DNA from 2 places in the Bacillus coreaensis genome. Region 2 is predicted to be linked to the other one. Evidence: a T-box and tRNA genes for the amino acid it is inferred to sense, from the RefSeq annotation. Region 2 holds a T-box; the other holds one or more tRNA genes.
What was found. A T-box is a leader RNA that pairs with one kind of tRNA and senses whether it is charged. The one in region 2 lies ahead of tyrS (tyrosine--tRNA ligase), so its partner is inferred to be a tRNA-Tyr.
Positions count from the first base shown of each region.

Region 1: it encodes a tRNA-Tyr, which carries the amino acid that the T-box ahead of tyrS (tyrosine--tRNA ligase) is inferred to sense. The anticodon was not compared.

Region 1 is NZ_JBOCCY010000023.1:205-7,265, reverse strand. Features, by position in the region: gene ACQ5H4_RS21745 (DNA alkylation repair protein) at 242-949, opposite strand; gene ACQ5H4_RS21740 (YdeI/OmpD-associated family protein) at 1,034-1,687, opposite strand; gene ACQ5H4_RS21735 (VOC family protein) at 1,717-2,115, opposite strand; gene ACQ5H4_RS21730 (SpoIID/LytB domain-containing protein) at 2,224-3,408, opposite strand; gene ACQ5H4_RS21725 (VOC family protein) at 3,545-3,934, opposite strand; tRNA gene ACQ5H4_RS21720 (tRNA-Arg) at 4,133-4,206, opposite strand; tRNA gene ACQ5H4_RS21715 (tRNA-Ser) at 4,217-4,307, opposite strand; tRNA gene ACQ5H4_RS21710 (tRNA-Asn) at 4,321-4,395, opposite strand; tRNA gene ACQ5H4_RS21705 (tRNA-Ile) at 4,430-4,506, opposite strand; tRNA gene ACQ5H4_RS21700 (tRNA-Gly) at 4,513-4,586, opposite strand; tRNA gene ACQ5H4_RS21695 (tRNA-Cys) at 4,598-4,671, opposite strand; tRNA gene ACQ5H4_RS21690 (tRNA-Gln) at 4,676-4,747, opposite strand; tRNA gene ACQ5H4_RS21685 (tRNA-His) at 4,889-4,964, opposite strand; tRNA gene ACQ5H4_RS21680 (tRNA-Tyr) at 4,970-5,053, opposite strand; tRNA gene ACQ5H4_RS21675 (tRNA-Phe) at 5,084-5,159, opposite strand; tRNA gene ACQ5H4_RS21670 (tRNA-Asp) at 5,174-5,249, opposite strand; tRNA gene ACQ5H4_RS21665 (tRNA-Met) at 5,283-5,356, opposite strand; tRNA gene ACQ5H4_RS21660 (tRNA-Ser) at 5,377-5,469, opposite strand; tRNA gene ACQ5H4_RS21655 (tRNA-Met) at 5,477-5,553, opposite strand; tRNA gene ACQ5H4_RS21650 (tRNA-Ala) at 5,605-5,680, opposite strand; tRNA gene ACQ5H4_RS21645 (tRNA-Pro) at 5,695-5,771, opposite strand; tRNA gene ACQ5H4_RS21640 (tRNA-Arg) at 5,785-5,861, opposite strand; tRNA gene ACQ5H4_RS21635 (tRNA-Leu) at 5,952-6,040, opposite strand; tRNA gene ACQ5H4_RS21630 (tRNA-Gly) at 6,053-6,127, opposite strand; tRNA gene ACQ5H4_RS21625 (tRNA-Leu) at 6,162-6,246, opposite strand; tRNA gene ACQ5H4_RS21620 (tRNA-Lys) at 6,277-6,352, opposite strand; tRNA gene ACQ5H4_RS21615 (tRNA-Thr) at 6,362-6,437, opposite strand; tRNA gene ACQ5H4_RS21610 (tRNA-Val) at 6,629-6,701, opposite strand; tRNA gene ACQ5H4_RS21605 (tRNA-Glu) at 6,737-6,811, opposite strand; rRNA gene rrf (5S ribosomal RNA) at 6,855-6,970, opposite strand.
Region 2 is NZ_JBOCCY010000011.1:62,805-76,329, forward strand. Features, by position in the region: gene megL (methionine gamma-lyase) at 1-354, opposite strand, end outside; gene ACQ5H4_RS16315 (sensor domain-containing diguanylate cyclase) at 468-2,336, opposite strand; gene ACQ5H4_RS16320 (hypothetical protein) at 2,402-2,986, opposite strand; gene rpsD (30S ribosomal protein S4) at 3,308-3,910, shown strand; gene floT (flotillin lipid rafts scaffold protein FloT) at 3,951-5,462, opposite strand; gene ACQ5H4_RS16335 (NfeD family protein) at 5,475-6,005, opposite strand; gene ACQ5H4_RS16340 (nuclease-related domain-containing protein) at 7,131-7,439, opposite strand; gene tyrS (tyrosine--tRNA ligase) at 7,558-8,817, opposite strand; T-box leader at 8,874-9,103, opposite strand; gene ACQ5H4_RS16350 (transglycosylase domain-containing protein) at 9,248-12,145, shown strand; gene acsA (acetate--CoA ligase) at 12,188-13,525, opposite strand, start outside.

The DNA.
Region 1 (7,061 bases), on a different contig from region 2:
TGTGTGCTTTACACACAATGTGTTACTATCCTTGGACTCAGTGATCATCAAGACGAAAAGTTAATCTTATACTATCCTTTACACCGAACAAAAATAATTCTTCTAAAGTTTAACATTTTTTATAAGTATTTGCAAGAACATATCCTCAGTATCCTGCAGGTTACGAGAAAAGCAAACTAAAAAACCTAAATACGTCTAAATAGGAATGTCTATAAAAGGCATTTATACATCAAAACGATTTTTAACATCTTACATACTTGCGTTTGAAACCAAGCTTCCCTCTATCCATTTCTTTTTGAATACTTTCGTATGCGTTTAGTAAACTGCTTTTTTTATTGTCCCGTTTAACTTCTACGATTCCTATTTCCTTTGAGGTCTCAACCGCCTTTTCATGTTGCGGCAAATAGGAAATCCCTACGGTGTATACAAAATTATTCATAGCGGATTTAGTTCGTTCTGGCGAATTATGAATCGTATTTTTTATCATATCAAGCATATTGGAAATCTTACTTTCGGAAAATTCCTTGTCTTTGCGATTTCCTAAAAGCCAGCAGTAGCAACTCCACCCAGCTGACATTCTCAACTCGTCACCACTTGCAATCCATTTATCCGCCACTTCTTGTGCAATATCTGACTCTGATAAAGTGACTGCCACCACGTAATCAGACAGCATATAAAAATACGCTCCGTCCATCCAACGATCAAAATCAGATTCAGTCATAGCTTTCGGGTCTGCAATAATGCCTGCAAAGTACATTGCATCGTAGTTACCTGTGGCATATAGCTCATCAGCTAGTTCTTGATTTATTTTTATTTTCTTTGCAATTGGTTTCATAGCACCTGTAGCCACGCCAAACAGGGGCTCGTGTGCACCATTGGAAATATACATTTTTTTCGTTCGTTCCTTACCAAGAGCTTCAAGTTCCTGCATCACTGTTTCAAAATCCATAGCTATGTACGTCCTTCCTTTATTTTCATCCATTTCATTATAACCATTACCTGCAGCTAAAAATAAACATTAATTAATATGATCTTATCGTATATTTTTGTGCGAGCCGTCACAGGAGGGCATTTTTTGAGATAGTCCACAAGTGCAATCCTTTAAGCCCTTTCCACTGAAAATTTTCTCCATACAATTTTCAATCCTTGACACTCGAGTTTTTGATTGTTTGGGTTGAGAAAAATAAAGAATGTATGCTCTTTGTCGTCCCGGTGTCAATGCCTCAAATGCAGTTTTCAAGTCTGGTGTTTCTTCGAATTTATTTTGAAGTTCTTCAGGAATGATGAATTCTGTATGCTTTTTTAAATCCACTTCCAAACCCGCTTTTTCAACTTCAATAGCTGCATGGATATACGCTTTCAAAACGGGTTCTAGTTCCACTATTTCTTGAAGACTGGTGAACCGAATCTGGCGCGCTGCCTGTACATTCTCGGTTTGTTGGACAAGAATTCCATGGGGATCTTTTAATAAGGAACCTTTGTGAAACAGAAGCGCACAATATTCTTTAAATCCATGAATTAATACGACATTTTTGTTATTAAACGTGTAACAAGGATGCATCCATTTAAATTCTTCGGTCAGATCACAGTCAAGAACAATATGTCTCAACCTCTCAGATTCTTCCTTCCATTTTTTAGTCTTACTTAAATAATCATCAACCTTAGGATTCAGTTTACCAATTGCCATGTTGTTCTCTCCCTATATAAAAATTAGTTTCACAATGGAAGATTTAGTTGCCATGATACCCCAAAGCGATCATTTAGCCAACCAAACCTTTGACTAAAACCATAATCACCAATTGGCATAAGTGCTTGTCCACCCTCGATCAGTTTGTGATAAACGTTGTTTATTTCTTCTTCAGTATCACATGTAACAAAAATTGAGAAGGATGGAGTAAATGTAAACTGATGCTTTAAATTACTATCTATACACATAAATTCTTGCCCTTTTAAAGAAAAAGTAGCCTGCATTACCGTTCCTTCATCTCCAGATTCATTCGCTCCATAGCGAACAATACTTGTAATTTCTGATTCCTCAATAATAGATATGTAATAATTCATAGCTTCTTCTGCTTTGCCATCTTGAAACATTAAGAATGGTGTAACTTTTCCCATTAAGTTCAGCTCCTCAAATTAGAAATATTAATATTTCTCTACAGCCAAGTTTGATTAATTATTATTCTTAAGGCAAAAAAATGATGATACCTGAAAGATATCATCATTTTAATTATCTGGGAAGGTTTTAATGACTTTAACTTGTGTTCCTGGATAATAGTGCCCTAAAATATCTTTGTAGGATTTTCCCTTCTCTGCCATTTCGTTTGCACCCCATTGACTCATACCAACTCCATGACCATGACCTTTGCCACTTACTTTGTAAGAAGTTGGATTCATTTCAAACGAACTTACTAAATAACTTCTAAAATGACCTCCACCTATCATTGGTCGAATTTTTTTTAATTCAACATGATCCAATGAGACTTTTTCAAAAATAATGGTTCCATCAATCAACCTTCTCATAAATTCGATTTGAATCGAGCCTATCATCGACCTTTGTGATTCGTTTTTAACCTTATCGATAGCAAAAAAAGGAATACTTAAAATTTTTATGTCACCTTCATATCCATTTCTATTAAGCCATTTTTTAATAGATACGCTAATTTTTCCATCTTTCTCCTTTAATTCATTCCAACCCTTCGATCTGATTTCATCCAAATCTATTTGTGTTTTATGTAATGTAAACTCCCAAGGTTGAACGGGGTCATATGGATCTTGTTTGACTGGGAAATACGGACTTGCATTGCCACCCCATACATTTTTATTACTTTCCGTTATTCCACCATTACTCGCAGAATAAAAAGCACTTATAGGTTTTTCTTGAAAAGTAATGATTTCTCCTTTCGTATCATTTACAGCTCTTTTTGTTTTATTGAATTGATTATACCCTCCGTAGACTTGATATTGAATGGTGTCGTCTAGTTTGGGAGTCTTATGGGTGATGGTATAAGTACGAGCAGCTAACGTTTGTGCTTTTAAGGCCTCTATATTCCATTCGGGAAACACTTCAAATGGAACAACACCCTGTAAGTAATCCTCTAATAGTATTTGATTAACTGGTCTAATGTTTTTTCCTTCTATATTAAATTCTACCGCACCCATATAAGGCCTGCCATTAATGTAGATTAGATGCTTTTCATCATAAGAATCAGGATATAAAATGAACGGGCTAGCTATTTCCGTTGTTGACTCACCACAAGTGAGAAACATTTCCCCACCCTTAAATGATAGTGTATATTCAACCCCTTCCGTTATCATCAATGCTGGATCTAATGTTGAATAAGCTCCTTTTATGTGAAATGGTAATTTAGAGGTGTCTCCGATATAATTTCTTAATTTCACTGAAATCATCTCTTCGGCTTGCACTTCATTAGGTAACATTAGTAAAAAAACTGTGAAAATCATTAGAATTAAAGTTTTCATACTCATATTATTTATAATGTGTAAACTGATTATTCCTGAAGCTCCATTCTACAAAGGGATGCTTTTATAATTCTTTTTGATTAACATTTAGTTCAACTAAATTACCATCTGGATCAGCACAGAAAATTTGTGCAAAACCACTTTTTCCGTATGGTTTTTCAAGGAGTTCCACTTTATTCTGTTTTAACCACGTAAGTGTGTCATAGTAGTTCTCGACTCTCAGGGCAAAGTGACCTTCTCTGCTGGATAAGCTTTTATCCTGCCGAATCGTCTGTGAAAAAGGATCGACGATCAAGTGGAGTTGCTGTCCCTCTATTTCAAACCATGCACCTGAAAAATCAAAGTCTGGCCGTGGTATTTCTTTTAAACATAAAACTTTCCCATAGAAATCTTTTGCTCTTTCCAAATCTGAAACAGTAAGACTTACATGATGTAGACTTTTATATTTAATCAAAACATTCACCTCTTTCTATTCAACTGAATTATTTTTATCTTACTCAACAAACCCCCTTTATGGAAGTGAGTCCAAACCATCCACCCACCTGCTATTCTTCAAGGTTTGCTGAAAAGTCATAAAGTAAATATTTTATTTAAAGATAAAAAAAACACAAAAAAAAAACGCTCAATAAGCGTTTTTTACTTTGTTATATTACGCGCCTTAGAGGATTCGAACCTCTGACCGTACGCTTAGAAGGCGTATGCTCTATCCAGCTGAGCTAAAGGCGCATATATAGACTGGCGGAGAAGGAGGGATTTGAACCCTCGCGCCGGTTACCCGACCTACACCCTTAGCAGGGGCGCCTCTTCAGCCTCTTGAGTACTTCCCCATAGACATAAAAATGGCTCCGCAGGTAGGACTCGAACCTACGACCGATCGGTTAACAGCCGATTGCTCTACCACTGAGCTACTGCGGAACATTGAAATATTATTCTGCTATCGTAAAAAATCTGGTGGGCCTAAATGGACTCGAACCATCGACCTCACGCTTATCAGGCGTGCGCTCTAACCAGCTGAGCTATAGGCCCCTTATTTGGAGCGGGTGATGAGAATCGAACTCACGACATCAGCTTGGAAGGCTGAGGTTTTACCATTAAACTACACCCGCAAATATTAAATTGGAGGCAACACCCGGATTTGAACCGGGGATAAAGGTTTTGCAGACCTCTGCCTTACCACTTGGCTATGCTGCCATGACTGGGCTAGCTGGATTCGAACCAACGCATGACGGAGTCAAAGTCCGTTGCCTTACCGCTTGGCTATAGCCCATTGATTAAACTTCATGTAATTCTTCCCCGAATTCTCTGCAAGAATCCGCACACCAAGAGGATATTTTGGAAATTTCACTTCAGGAAATTTATGAAATATCGTCGACTACAAGGTATAAAAGAAATACAAATTTTATTAAGATGGGGCGACTGATGGGAATCGAACCCACGAATGTCGGAACCACAATCCGATGCGTTAACCACTTCGCCACAACCGCCATGATGGTGGAGGGGGACGGATTCGAACCGCCGAACCCAAGGGAGCGGATTTACAGTCCGCCGCGTTTAGCCACTTCGCTACCCCTCCAGATTGGAATTAAATGTGCAATAAAATTAATGGTGGCTCAGGACGGAATCGAACCGCCGACACAAGGATTTTCAGTCCTTTGCTCTACCGACTGAGCTACTGAGCCATATTTACTTAAAATGGCGGTCCCGACCGGGATCGAACCGGCGATCTCCTGCGTGACAGGCAGGCATGTTAACCGCTACACCACGGGACCAAAGTCTTTTCAAGTTCCCTTGAAGCAACTTAATTGCGGGGACAGGATTTGAACCTGCGACCTTCGGGTTATGAGCCCGACGAGCTACCAGACTGCTCCACCCCGCGACAATATTATTTTAAAAAAATGGAGGAGGTAGAGGGATTCGAACCCCCGCGCGGTTTGACCCGCCTGTCGGTTTTCAAGACCGATCCCTTCAGCCAGACTTGGGTATACCTCCGTATCTTTGGTAGCGGCGGAGGGGATCGAACCCCCGACCTCACGGGTATGAACCGTACGCTCTAGCCAGCTGAGCTACACCGCCAAAAAAATTATTGAAGATTATTTTCACTACACTACGATCTGTAAAAAATATTGGTGGAGCCTAGCGGGATCGAACCGCTGACCTCCTGCGTGCAAGGCAGGCGCTCTCCCAGCTGAGCTAAGGCCCCATAATAAAGTTAGATGGTCGGGAAGACAGGATTCGAACCTGCGACCCCTTGGTCCCAAACCAAGTGCTCTACCAAGCTGAGCTACTCCCCGATTATAACTAATTTGGCGCGCCCGAAAGGAGTCGAACCCATAACCTTCTGATCCGTAGTCAGACGCTCTATCCAATTGAGCTACGGGCGCATGTATTATAATGTTAATTATATTAGTGTGTTAAGGACAGCTATTTTGCTTTACAATCTATGGAAGGATATTTTACTTCGTAAAAATCCTTGGTGCCGAGGACCGGAATCGAACCGGTACGGTAGTCACCTACCGCAGGATTTTAAGTCCTGTGCGTCTGCCAGTTCCGCCACCCCGGCAAAAGAAGTTCTTGGAGCGGAAGACGGGATTCGAACCCGCGACCCCAACCTTGGCAAGGTTGTATTCTACCACTGAACTACTTCCGCATATGGTAAGTTATTTTGCTAACGCAAAAAACTTTGGTGCGGGTGAAGGGAGTCGAACCCCCACGCCTTGCGGCGCTAGATCCTAAGTCTAGTGCGTCTGCCAATTCCGCCACACCCGCATAATAATAGCCTACATTATTTAAGAAAAATGGTGAGCCATGAAGGACTCGAACCTTCGACCCTCTGATTAAAAGTCAGATGCTCTACCGACTGAGCTAATGGCTCGGTATAAAGTGGTGCCGGTGAGAGGACTTGAACCCCCAACCTACTGATTACAAGTCAGTTGCTCTACCAATTGAGCTACGCCGGCTTATTAAGAGTGTAAATTTACTTAGTTTAGTTCTCCAGAAAGTCATCCCGATCTCAGGAAGCCTGTCCAAGTAGCAGCTCGATCGGTATGCTGATGCATTTCGAAGAAGCTTAATCGTTCGTGCTCTACCAATTGAGCTACGCCGGCTTATTAGGAAGACTATTTTTCAGTTTTGTGAAAAATAGTCTTGATGGAGGATGACGGGATCGAACCGCCGACCCCCTGCTTGTAAGGCAGGTGCTCTCCCAGCTGAGCTAATCCTCCGAAATGAAATGTTTTTTTCACAAAGTGAAAAAACTTGGTGACCCCTACGGGATTCGAACCCGTGTTACCGCCGTGAAAGGGCGGTGTCTTAACCGCTTGACCAAGGGGCCGAACTATATATTTTAGACAAAATAATAGTCCCAATAGGGACAAGCCTGGCGACGTCCTACTCTCACAGAGGGAAACCCTCAACTACCATTGGCGCTGAAAAGCTTAACTTCCGTGTTCGGTATGGGAACGGGTGTGACCTTTTCGCTATCGCCACCAGACTTTTTAATTTTGAAGGTTGTTCCTTCAAAACTAGATAAAGTGTCAAAGTCAAAAGAATGAGTATCTACTTCGCGGAAAACGAGCTCCAAC
Region 2 (13,525 bases):
ACCAAAAGTACAACCGTATACACCTTGAGAACAGAGAACATGGTCACCTGCTTTCGTAAGAGAAACTAATACAGCCGACACGGCAGCCATTCCTGAACCAAATGCTAGAGCGGCTTCCCCTTTCTCAATCGCTGCCATTCTCTCTTCTAGTATTGAAACGGTTGGATTACCTAAACGGGAGTAAATATATCCTGAATCTTCTCCAGAAAACCTTTTTTCACCTTGCTCTGCTGTTTCAAAGCAATACGTTGATGTCTGAAAAACAGGCGGAACTAAACTACCTTCAAATGAACTAGCATCATAGCCATGATGAATCACTTCTGTTTCAATTTTAAAAGACTTTTTCTCTCCCATATGCTCCTCCTTGATTTGTAAACGCTTACAGTTTTATCGTGATTCCCTCTTTACTAACATATGTGATACTATCCAATTGGAAAGTAAAAAAGAGCTCGAAATTTGAGCTCCTTTTACTGAGAGGGGACATTTTCTTGAACCACAACTCGATCCTTGCCTGTATCCTTTGCCACATAAAGGGCTGTGTCCGCTCGCTTAAACAGGTTTGTAAAGTTATCTGGATTGTCCACATTCCAATACGAAACCCCACATGAAATGGTTATTGATGGCTTAGATAATTCCCTTACTTTATCTACTAACCGGTTTGCAATACCTATTCCCACCTCGAGTGGGATACGTGGTAGGTAAACAGCAAGTTCCTCTCCACCCCAACGGGCACCAATATCGCTTTCTCTTATATTACTTTTTATAATATCCGCGACTTGAATAAGGATTTCATCCCCCACTTGGTGACCATATTTATCGTTAACACCTTTAAAATTATCAATATCAATTAAAAGGAAGGTTCCTTGCTGATCGTCATCAAGTGATTCATGAACTTTCGCATCTAAATAGTTCCTTGAGTACAGCTTCGTTAAATGATCTGTAACAACCATTTTTTCTAATTCTTCTCTAAGCATGGAATTTGTAAAAGCTAAGGTAGAATGATGAATTAATGACTGCATCAACTTAAAGATCTCGAATGAAAAATGATACGGCTCGGTATGCATAACGAGAGCTATCCCTTTAATTACTCCGGATTGTACCATTGGAACCGCCATAATAGAACGATATTGTTTCACATCATGATCGAGGTTTATTTCTACATCACCAATAAAAATGGAATCATGTTCTTTCTTCAATCTGTCGACTACGTATTGAACGTATGCCATGGAAGCTTCCGTATCAAAAAATGGTGTCGAACCTGCTAATACGCTAATTGGTCTCAAATCCGGTGATAGCCATACAAAGCAAACCTCTTCCGCATCAAACGACTGAACAATTTGTTCCGTCATGTATGACATTGTTTCGGTCAATCGTAAATTAGAATTTAAACGATGCGAAGTCTCATTGATCAGTTGTAGGTCAGCTATTAATCGTTTTGATTGCTGATAGAGCTGTGCATTTTCAAGCGCAGAACCAGCGGTATTCGCTAATAGTTTTATAAACTCCACTTCGTTACTTGGAAACGTCAATGTGTCTGGAGCAATGACTTGGAGTACTCCGTATACACCTTGTTTTCCTTTTAAAGGTGCATAAAGAATAGAACGTCGTTCGTTCAAAGAATCCTCCATTTGGATCGTACCAGTAACATAGGCTTCCATAGCTGCTAAATTTTCACTATCATATTCTAAATCCTTAATTGGCAGTTCGCTATGATTATCATTGTCATGAGATAGCATTAAATAGTACGTAAAACTCGGATATACTTCTTGAAGCGTATAGATAATCTCACCTAACACAGCATCCATATCCATTGTCGAATGAAATTTTTCATTCACGCGAAATAGCTGTTTATAACGTTTCTCTTCCATGACAATTTTGTATAATTCTTGAGCCTTCTGTACAAATGACGAGCACACTGTCGCAAATGGTTCAAACCACTCTTGATTGGAAGGGATAATGAACTCTTGATTCCCTTTTAAGCATAAAACACCTAAATTCCTGCCCGATTTCACAAGCGGAATTAGGACTTGGTAATCCTTAAAGTTCATATCTGTTGGGGAAAAATCGATCGTTTTCAATGAACTTAACCAGTCACTTGAATCCTTGGATGGTGTAACCCCTATAATGTTTTCGTTTGTAGAAACTTCAAATGAAAATTGATTCTTCCAAGCATGACAAATGAACAAAGTAACTTCATCAACCTCGAGCATGTTTTGAATCGTGTTAAGCATGGTCTTTAATACATTTTGATAGTGAAAAGCTCCCGACTCCGTTTCGATTAGATCAAAGAACTGACTTTTAAGTGTTTCAATTGATTTATCAGTAAGAAATCTCATTACGTCATCACCTAATACCTTAGCTGGTTTGAAACCATTTGATCCCATCCCGCATGAAATATATATTAATTGTTCAATGTCGAAATTATTATCTCTTGATCAGTAATAACAAGCCACAGGGAACCGTCCGTTGATAAGGATAATAGCTGCTTAATCTTCCTCTCGCCCACATCGAACTGCTTGTCTCCCCATTGAACCATGGTGTGTCCACCTTCTTTTTTTTCGATCAAGTTTGATTGTTCTACAGATTCACGTTCTCTATACTCAGGTGATCGTGTAGCTTGTTTCAAATCACTTGTAAAATAGTTCCACCGTCCGTCAATTTTCACCCATACACCTATACGCTTTTGATCTAAAGAAATCATCGTTGGCTTTCCATCTAAGGTTACTGCCTTTCTTGTCTTAAATAGATAGTTATCATCTATTTGAATCTCATATTCAGCTAATATATAGTTGTTTTCTTGTTCTTTTGCTAAAACGATGATAGGATTATCTTCTTTACTTAGACTTTGATGGAGGACTGTAACAAGTGGAGGGTTATTTTTTTCTCTTTGTTCACTATATTTATAGTACAATGCTCCTATTGTAAAACTAATACACATAAAAAGCAAAAGAAATCGTACTCTTCTTTCTTTCCTAGTTTCACGCACTTTAACCACTCTTTTTCTTAATTAGATTATACCATAATAACAATCATTCTTTAGATAATAACATATTCCTAAAAAATAAAATTTCCTTGACTTTCTACCACTTTAAAATATATAATATTCTTTGTGTAAAATAGCGCAGCATATGTGAACGCCTTTATGAATACATTTTGTTCCTCAATAGAAGAATTTCCTTCTAGGATGGGGTATCGGTAACCCTTGAGCTGCTAGGGCGAAGGTACATGAAAACAAAATGGTCATACTGCTTGTGAACACTACTGTTTTTATTTTACAACAAAATAAAAACACGAGGAGGAGTCATTCATGGCTCGTTATACTGGCCCAAGCTGGAAATTATCACGTCGTCTTGGAATCTCTCTAAGCGGCACTGGTAAAGAATTAGAAAAGCGTCCTTACGCTCCTGGACAACATGGTCCAAACCAACGCAAGAAGTTATCTGAATACGGTTTACAATTACAAGAGAAGCAAAAGCTTCGTCATATGTATGGAGTAACTGAGCGTCAATTCCGTAACCTTTTTGACAAAGCTGGTAAGATTTCTGGTAAGCACGGTGAAAACTTCATGGCTCTTTTAGAGTCTCGTTTAGATAACGTAGTGTACCGTTTAGGTCTTGCTCGTACTCGTCGTCAAGCTCGTCAGCTTGTTAACCATGGTCACATTTTAGTAAATGGCAAGCGCGTTGATATCCCATCATTCCGCGTATTACCTGGTCAAACAATTTCTTTACGTGAAAAGTCACGTAACCTTGACATCGTTAAAGAAGCAGTTGAAGTGAACAACTTCGTACCTGATTTCTTAACTTTCGATGCTGACAAATTAGAAGGTACATTCACTCGCTTACCTGAGCGTTCTGAATTACCTGCTGAAATCAACGAAGCTCTTATCGTTGAATTCTACTCTCGTTAATAAAAAGAGATCCAGCGAATGTTCGCTGGATCTTTTTTTATTATTCTGCTTTACTTTCTTTTAAATCCTCTGCTAACTGATCAATACTTTGTCTTACATTCCCTTTACCAGCAAAAGTCTCTAGCAGATTTTTCACATCAATTCCTGATGAAGCTTTTAATGTTTCCTGTAAAGAAGACATCAAGTTGGTTGCATAACCTGTCACTTTATTCGCTCCGCCACCTTCACCACCACCTGTATCAACAACGGTGATTTTATCTATATTAGATAGTGGGCTTGCAATTTCCTTCGCGTATTCCGGAAGCATCCTTACGATCATATCCATAACAGCTGCTTGACCGTACATATCAAATGCCTCTGCAATCTTGCGCTTCGCTTCTGCCTCAGCCAAACCTTTCAAGCGAATAATCTCAGCTTCCGCTTCCCCTTGCGCTCGCTCTGACTCTGCTTTAGCAAGTCCATCTAAACGTACCTTTTCAGCATCCGCTTTTGCCATCGCCTCGATGCGGTATTTATTCGCATCCGCTTCGGCAAGCTGTTTTGCCTTATCAGCAGCCGCCGCTTGTTCAACCGCATAACGATCGGCATCCGCTTTTTTCTTCACTTCAGAATCATATTGTCTTTCTCTACGCTGAATTTCTTTCTCTTCTAATTCAATTTGCTTTTGACGCTCGATGATTTTGATTTGCATTTCATGCTCTGTAACTTCCTGCTTGGCTCTTGCCGTTTCAAGATCATACGCTTGGTCAGCTCGTGCTTTCGCAATATCCTGTTCCCGACGATACTCAGCAATTTTCATTTGATTCACTTTTTCAGCCTCAGCAATTTCTGTGGCTCTTTCAAGTTCTGCCTTCTGTGCGTCTTTTGCTGCTTCTGCCCGCTTAATTCGGGTTTCTTTTTCTGCCTCAGCAGTCGCAATGTCTGCATCTCTTTTTACCTGGGCAATTCTTGGCTTACCTAATGAATCCAAGTATCCATTTTTGTCTCTAACATCCTTGATTGTAAAGGATACGATGACAAGTCCCATTTTTGCTAAGTCTTGTGAAGCCACTCTCTGTACTTCTTGGGAAAACTTATCACGGTTCTTGTAGATTTCCTCCACGGTCATTGAGCCGAGAATTGAACGTAAATGTCCTTCTAAGACTTCCTTCGCTTCGTTTTCTCGGTCTTCCTTCGCTTTTCCTAAAAACTGTTCTGCTGCTGTCGCGATTTCCTCGATGGATCCCCCAATCTTAATAATCGCAACCCCATCAGCCATAACAGGAACGCCCTGCTCGGTATACACTTCAGGTGTCGTTACTTCAAGTTTGCTAGAAAGCAAGCTCAATGGTTCTGCTTGTTGGAATACTGGGAAAATAAATGCCCCGCCACCTCGTATAATTTTAATACGATTTCCTGACTCATCCACGTGTACATTTTTATTACCTAAATAACTTCCTGTAACGATTAGGGCTTCATCAGGTCCAGCCGTACGATATTTTGTAATGAATACAGCAATAAGTGCAATTAGTAAAAAGGCAACAATGCCCCCTACGATAAAAATGGGTAACATAGACATCTCTCCTTAAGTAAAAAATAGCTTTTCTGTTTTCTCGTAATGTGCAACATGCAAAACTCCATCCTTCACATCAATCACCAACACCTTTTGTCCTTCAGCAATCACTTCATTCTCAAAGCTCACCGCTGGTTTCGAAATCGTCCCACTGCTGCTTTTTATCACAACCTCACCAAATCCGTCTTGCGGAATGGGAATAAGTACCGTTCCTACTCTCCCTTTTAATGAATCTGAAGTATACACTAGCGATTCCTCCGCAGAAGACAATGGAACAAGCACAAAGATATTTAAGAGAATATCTAATATAAAAGCAATGACAATGGAGATAAAAAGAATCACCAAACTATTTAACGAAGTTATTAACTCTAATAAATAACCTGAAGCTGATAAAAAGGTGAGAAACGCAAGAATAAGTGTTGTCAAAAAATCAAGTGCAGCTTCTGCAATATCCCCAAAGAAAATGTACAGCACCGTAAACGCACCCGAAACAATCAGTGTTGTTAAATAAATCGTCTGGATTGGATAACCAAATAGCTCCATTTATATCACCTCTTTTATAAAACTGAAATCTCCTTTCGTATGTAGTTAATAAGTAATACGAAAGTTGCAGGAAAAGGTTTCAAAAAATTCCCTATTATTAGTTTAAAAGGGTTTTACCATATACAGCATGGCAATGAGGATCATTTGTATGGAGAAACGCCACAGAAATGAAGATCATTGGGATGGAGAAATGCCACAGGAATGAAGTTCATCACGGCAATGAAGATCATTGGGATGGAGAAATGCCACAGAAATGAAGTTCATCTCGGCAATGAAGATCATTGGGATGGAGAAATGCCACAGAAATGAAGTTCATCACGGCAATGAAGATCATTGGGATGGAGAAACGGTACAGAAATGAAGTTCATCTCCGAAATAAGTATATTTGGTTGATGAAATACCACCCAAATGATGTAATCTTATACCTTATACAAAGAATCAAAATTCATTATCATAGTATTTCTCTAACCTATTGATCTTCGTAACAAAAAAATCATTATTTCTTGATTTTTACAAATCGATTCACTACTCGTAATAAGCCCATTGGTGTATTCCAACTATTTTGAAGTTTTTTTCAAGGTATCTTCTAACCCTCTGCTTTGATATAACTTCGTTACACCATAAATATATTTCGTTAGTACTGACTTTCCTATTCGGAAATAGTAGCTTATACTCTTTCACACTTCGTAATATCGCTAACGATAGATTTTCTTCATAACCACATTCATGACATATACAACTCCTCCCTCTTACTGAAACAGAAAAAGAATGACATTTTTCACAAATAATTCCCTTCCGAACCTCATCATAACTATAGCTCGGCAATTGCTGATAGGGAGATTCAGTTAGATGAAGCGATTTTAACTTTTCTGCTAATACCTTGTGCTTTCCGTTTAATTTGGATGGAGTGTTGTTTACTCTATTTAGGAATCGTTTAACTTGAGTTGGGAGAATAAGGGGTTTTCCAAGAGGAGCTTGATACAAAGAGAATTCTGGGTTAATAAAAATGACCTTTCCGTTTATTGGAGAATGGTAGCCGAGGTGGAGAAATAACTGTCGTAATAAAGTTTCACTTCTACTTAATTGGGGAAGAAGAGGATTGGTCACTTCCTTTTTGTTTGTAAGTTACAATTTGTCGTCTTCATAAGAATAATCTCCTTCAAAATTCTTGACCTCAAAAATATGAACGGTGTCAGAAGTAATCATCAGTGCGTCAATTTGAAAGACGGTGTGATTAATTCTTAGTAATAAATCGTTCAAAATCAAACACTGACACTCAAGCTTTTCTGTCATTGAATCAAAGAGTACCTCCCCCTCGTATCCTTTTCTTAAGACCAAATAATGTTGTTTGTCTTTTTCCGTTAAACTCATTCGTTTGTTTAAGGAGCCAAGTATCAACAACTCTGCTGATTCACTTCGGGATTTGTATATCATTGTCCACATCCTTTCGTTTCTTTAATTATATAATTGTTTTTATTGCCTCCCACCTACATGATTGTCTATTTTATTACAACCTAAATAAAGACCGCTTAATCAGCGGTCCCAACATTCATTAGTATTTAATCAAAAAGTACTTCTTCTTGCCACGTCGAATAACTGTAAATTCTCCGTCAATGCGGTCTTTTTCGTCTAATGTGTATTCGAGCTCATTCACACGGACTCCATTTACAGAAATCGCACCATTTGTTACGTCTTCACGTGCTTGACGCTTCGACTGTACAATTCCCGCATTTACAAGTAATTCAACGATGTTCAGGCTGCTGCCTTGCTCGTAAGTAAATGAAGGTACATCCTTGAAGCCTTGTTTAATTTCGCTTCCTGTTAAGCTTTGAATATCACCACTAAATAAAGCGGCGGAAATTCGAATGGCTTGTTGTAATGCCTCTTCACCATGAATCAAACGAGTCATTTCTTCACCTAAAGCTTTTTGTGCCTTACGAAGATGTGGTTCTTCTTGAACGGCATTTTCAAGTTCTTCAATTTCTTCTTTAGATAAGAATGTAAAGAACTTTAAGTATTTCACAACGTCTGCATCACTCGTGTTAATCCAGAACTGGTAAAACTCGTAAGGTGACGTTTTTTCTGGATCTAACCAAACGGCTCCACCTTCCGTTTTCCCGAATTTCGTTCCGTCAGCTTTTGTCACTAGAGGAATCGTTAAACCAAAAGCTTTTGAACCTTCTGGTGACATCTTTCTGATTAACTCAAGCCCAGTTGTGATATTCCCCCATTGGTCGCTTCCACCAATTTGCATTCTACACTCGTGGTTTTTATGCAGGTAGTAGAAATCCATTGCTTGTAAAATGGTGTACGTAAATTCAGTGAAAGAAATTCCCGTTTCTAAACGTGAGGAAATGGTATCCTTCGCCAACATGTAATTGACTCCCACATGCTTTCCAAAATCACGTAAAAACGTAACGATATCCATGGATCCAGCCCAATCGTAGTTATTTACCATAACTGCCCCGTTCTCACCCTCAAAGTTAAACAGTCGATTCAACTGACCCTTGATTCCCTCTACATTCACCTGAACTTGTTCAAGTGTTTGCAGTTTTCGCTCTTCGCTTTTTCCACTCGGATCACCAATTAGACCTGTGGCTCCACCAACTAATACGATAGGTCGATGTCCTGCTTGTTGAAAACGTCTTAATGTTAAAAAAGGTAACAAATGGCCAATATGCATGCTGTCAGCTGTTGGATCCACACCACAGTACAACGAAATTTTCTCTTTATCTAAAACTTCTTTTATACCTTCTTCGTCTGTTTGCTGGTAGACGATTCCTCGCCATTGTAAGTCCTGTATTAAATCCATAGAAAGATCCTCCTTAATTGTGAAAAAATAAAAAAAGCCCCTCCGAATCAAAGATTCGAAGGGACGACTTATATAATCGCGGTACCACCCAACTTGAGGAACAGCAAGCTCCTCCACTTAAAAAGATAACGGACTAACCGTTTACTGCTATAACTGACTTTAAATACAGGTTCACAGTAAATGCTCAGGGAGGTAATTCGATATTCTACATGTACTGACTCGCATCAACCGTCAGCTTTCTTTAACAGAGATAGAACAACTACTAATTTCCCGTCAAGGCAAAATATTTAGGTGTTATTAGCATTTTTAACATAAAGGAACCTTTATTGTCAATCCAATTTTAGGTAATTTCTCATAAAACGACAGGATTCCCCTTTTTGATAGCCTTTTTATGTTATAATATAACTTGATTTTAGGGGGAATGTTGCCAATGAATGAAGAACGTAATTGGAAAGAAAAACTGAGGACATTGCTTCAACTTTTTACAAATAAAAAAACAGTAAAAGGTGCGAGCATTACCTATCAAGTAGTTTGGAACCTGACCTTAATATTACTTATTATTATTCTACTTGGTGGGGCGTTTGCAGGTGGTGTTGGAGCGGGCTACTTCGCATCATTGACAAAAAACGAACCTATCCGATCTTACGAAAGTATGAAGAAAGATATATACAACTATGAAGAAACATCAAATCTTTATTTTGCAAATGATGTATACCTCGGAAAGCTTCGAACGGATTTGGAGAGAGAAGAAGTAAAATTAGAGGAAGTGTCCGACTACCTTTTAAAAGCGGTCGTTGCTACTGAGGACGAATACTTTTATGAGCATGACGGAGTCGTTCCTAAGGCAATTCTACGCGCACTTTTCCAAGAGGTAACAAACTCCTCTGTCCAGTCTGGTGGAAGTACGTTAACACAACAGCTTATTAAGAATCAAATCCTTACAAATGAAATTTCTTTTGAACGTAAAGCGAAAGAAATTCTACTTGCTCTACGTCTCGAAAAGTTTTTTGACAAAAAAGAAATTTTGGAAGCGTATTTAAATGTATCGACCTTTGGTAGAAATTCCTCTGGAAGAAATATTGCAGGGGTCCAATCTGCTGCAAAGGGCCTTTTCGGTATTAGTGCAAAGGAATTATCACTCCCACAGGCAGCCTTTATTGCTGGTTTGCCGCAAAGTCCTTTCGGCTATACTCCCTTTACCAATAAAGGCGAACTAAAAAAGAACCTTGAGCCAGGGTTAACAAGAATGAAGACGGTATTGCAAAGAATGTACGAAAATAACTCGATTACAAAAGATCAATACGACGAGGCATTAGCGTATGATGTAACAAAGGATTTTATCCCTGCTGGGACAAGCTCAATTGAACAATACCCTTGGGTTACTTTTGAAATCGAAAAAAGAGCCGTAGACATACTAGCGAAAATTCTTGCTGAAAAAGATGGTTATACAGAAGAAGACTTACAAAATGACAATGCTTTGTTTGAAGAATATCAAACTTTAGCAGACAGAGATATTCGTCGTAACGGGTATGAAATTCACTCCACGATTGATAAGAACATTTACGACGCAATGGATAAGGTGAAAAATGAGTATCAAAACTATGGGCCGGACAAGTCAGAAACGGTGATAGACCCTGAAACAGGGGAAGAAGTGACCATTATGGAACCTGTCCAAGTAGGTGCGATTCTTATTGAAAACAAAACCGGTAAGATCTTAAGTTTCGTAGGTGGTAGAGAGTATTCTGAAGACTCGCAGCTGAATCATGCTACGAATGCCATTCGTCAAAACGGGTCAACAATGAAGCCACTGCTTGTTTACGCTCCAGCTTTTGAGCTTGGAAAGGCTTCACCAGGAAGTATTTTACCTGATGTACCGTTACGTTTAGCACCAGGCATTAATCGTCCTTGGCCAACTAACTACACCAAGACTTATAGTGGACTAGTTACAGCTAGATATGCGTTAGCTAAATCATTTAACGTACCTGCTGTTAAACTTTACAAAGATATTATTAGTCAAAGGCCAGCAGAATACTTAAAAAAGATGGGATTCTCATCTTTAACTCCTGGGGATTATGAACAATTATCAACAGCTATTGGTTCATTAGATAACGGAGTAACCGTTGAAGAAAACACAAATGCATTCGGTACTTTTGCAAATAGTGGACAATTTATCGATGCATATATGATTGAAAAAATCGTTGATAATGATGGAAATATTCTTTACCAGCATGAAGTAAAACCAATAGAAGTATTTAGTCCACAAACCGCTTACCTCACAATCGATATGATGCGTGATGTAATTAATTCGGGGACAGCTACTTCCGTTAAAAGTAGACTAAAGTTTTCATCAGATTGGGCTGGGAAAACTGGTACAGGAACAGATTTCCACGATGCTTGGTTCGTGGCGGTAAATCCAAATGTTTCCTTTGGTATTTGGAACGGGTATGATACGCCAAAATCTCTAAAATCATCTGGTCTCAATTATAGCTTACGAAATAATTATTTATGGGCTGATCTCATGAATGCAGCTTATGATGTAAATCCAGCTTTAATTGACCCTGCTGAAAGCTTTAACATGCCTGGTGGAATTGTGAGGCGTTCATTCTGTGGTATTTCCGGATTGCTCCCTTCAGATGCATGTTCAAAGGCTGGCCTAGTTCAAACCGACTTATTTAATGCGAAATACGTTCCGACGACGGTTGATGACAGCTTAGCCCAAGGAAAATATGTCACCATTGGAGATAAAAAGTATTTAGCCCTAGATTCAACACCAGCTGAGTTTGCTGAAACAGGAATGATATTAAACCCTGATTATATTGAAAAACTCTTTGGAATTAAGACAGGAGTTCAAAACCTGATTCCGAAAAAGAACAATAGCAATTGGGCAAACATTCTTCTTCCGGATGATAAACTTACAGATAACGGAAAGGCACCATCTCCTTTATCAATAGGTGTTAATGGCAATCAAATTACTTGGGGTTCTCACCCTGAAAATGATATTGTTGGATATCGTGTGTATTTGAATGGAAATAAAGTTGCTAGTATTAAGACCGGCTCTTCACTTTCATTTAGTGGTGGAAACGGAAAATACTATGTAACAGCAGTTGACATTGCTGGACAAGAATCAGCACCTTCGAATGAGGCATTAATCGGGCCAAAAGAAGAGGAAAAGCCGGCTGAACCACCAGTAACAGATCCAGGGACTGGAACAGACCCTGGTACCGGAACAGACCCTGGTACAGGTGGTGAAACCGGTTCAGAAAATGGTAACGGAAATGGTAACGGGACAAATCCTGGTAATAACGGTGGAAATGGTTCAAACGGATAACAAAAAAAGCAATCCTCTATGAAAAAGAGGATTGCTTTTTTCTTAATCTTCCATTGTAGAAAGATCACCTGTTGGTAAATCTAACTCCCACGCTTTTAAGACGCGTCGCATAATTTTACCACTTCTTGTTTTCGGAAGTTTATCACGGAATTCAATTTCACGAGGTGCAGCATGAGCTGCTAACCCTTTTTTCACAAATTGACGGATATCCTCCTTTAACTCTTCTGTTACTTCGTATCCATCTCTTAAAGCAACAAATGCTTTAATGATTTCCCCTCTAACTGGATCTGGCTTCCCTATGACACCTGCTTCAGCGACTGCTGGATGTTCAACCAGTTTACTTTCCACTTCGAAGGGTCCAACACGTTCACCAGATGTCATAATTACATCATCAATTCTTCCTTGGAACCAGAAATAACCGTCTTCATCCATATATGCAGAGTCACCAGACACATACCAACCACCCGGCATAAAATACGACTCGTATTTCTGCTCATTTTTCCAAATGGTATGCATCATGGATGGCCAGCCTTTTTGAATGGCTAAGTTGCCCATTCTATATGGAGGTAATTCATTTCCTTGGTCATCAACGATTGCTGCTTTTACTCCTGGGATTGGTTTTCCCATAGAGCCTGGCTTGATTTCCATACAAGGATAATTACAAATTAACTGAGCACCCGTCTCAGTCATCCACCATGTATCATGAATTCTAAGTTGGAATACTTTCATTCCCCAACGAACGACCTCTGGATTTAAAGGCTCACCCACACTTAAAATATGCCTTAAGCTACTTAGGTCAAAGCGCTTCACCACTTCATCTCCCGCACCCATCAGCATTCTAAAGGCAGTTGGAGCACTATACCAAACACTAACGCCATATTCTTCAATCATCTTATACCATGTTTCCGGATTAAAACGGCCACCTACAACCACATTAGATGTCCCTGTAAGCCATGGACCAAAAATTCCATAGGAAGTTCCAGTTACCCAACCTGGATCAGCCGTACACCAGTACACATCGTCATCCTTAAGGTCTAATACCCATTTTGCCGTTTGATAGTGTTGAATCATTGCATTATGTACATGCAGGACACCTTTGGGTTTCCCTGTTGATCCTGATGTATAGTGGAGAATGAGTCCATCTCTTCGGTCTACCCATTCAATATCTAGCTTGCTGCTTGACTCTTCGAATCTCTTTTTAAAATCAATAAACTTTCCTTCCTCTTTAATATTCTCTCCCACCAAGAAAATCGTTTTTAGTGCAGGAAGTTCATCGACTGGGACTCTCTCAAGAAGTTCCGGTGTTGTCACTAGAACCTTTGCCTCACTGTCTTCCAAACGATCCCGAACAGCACCTTCCATAAATGCTTCGAATAATGG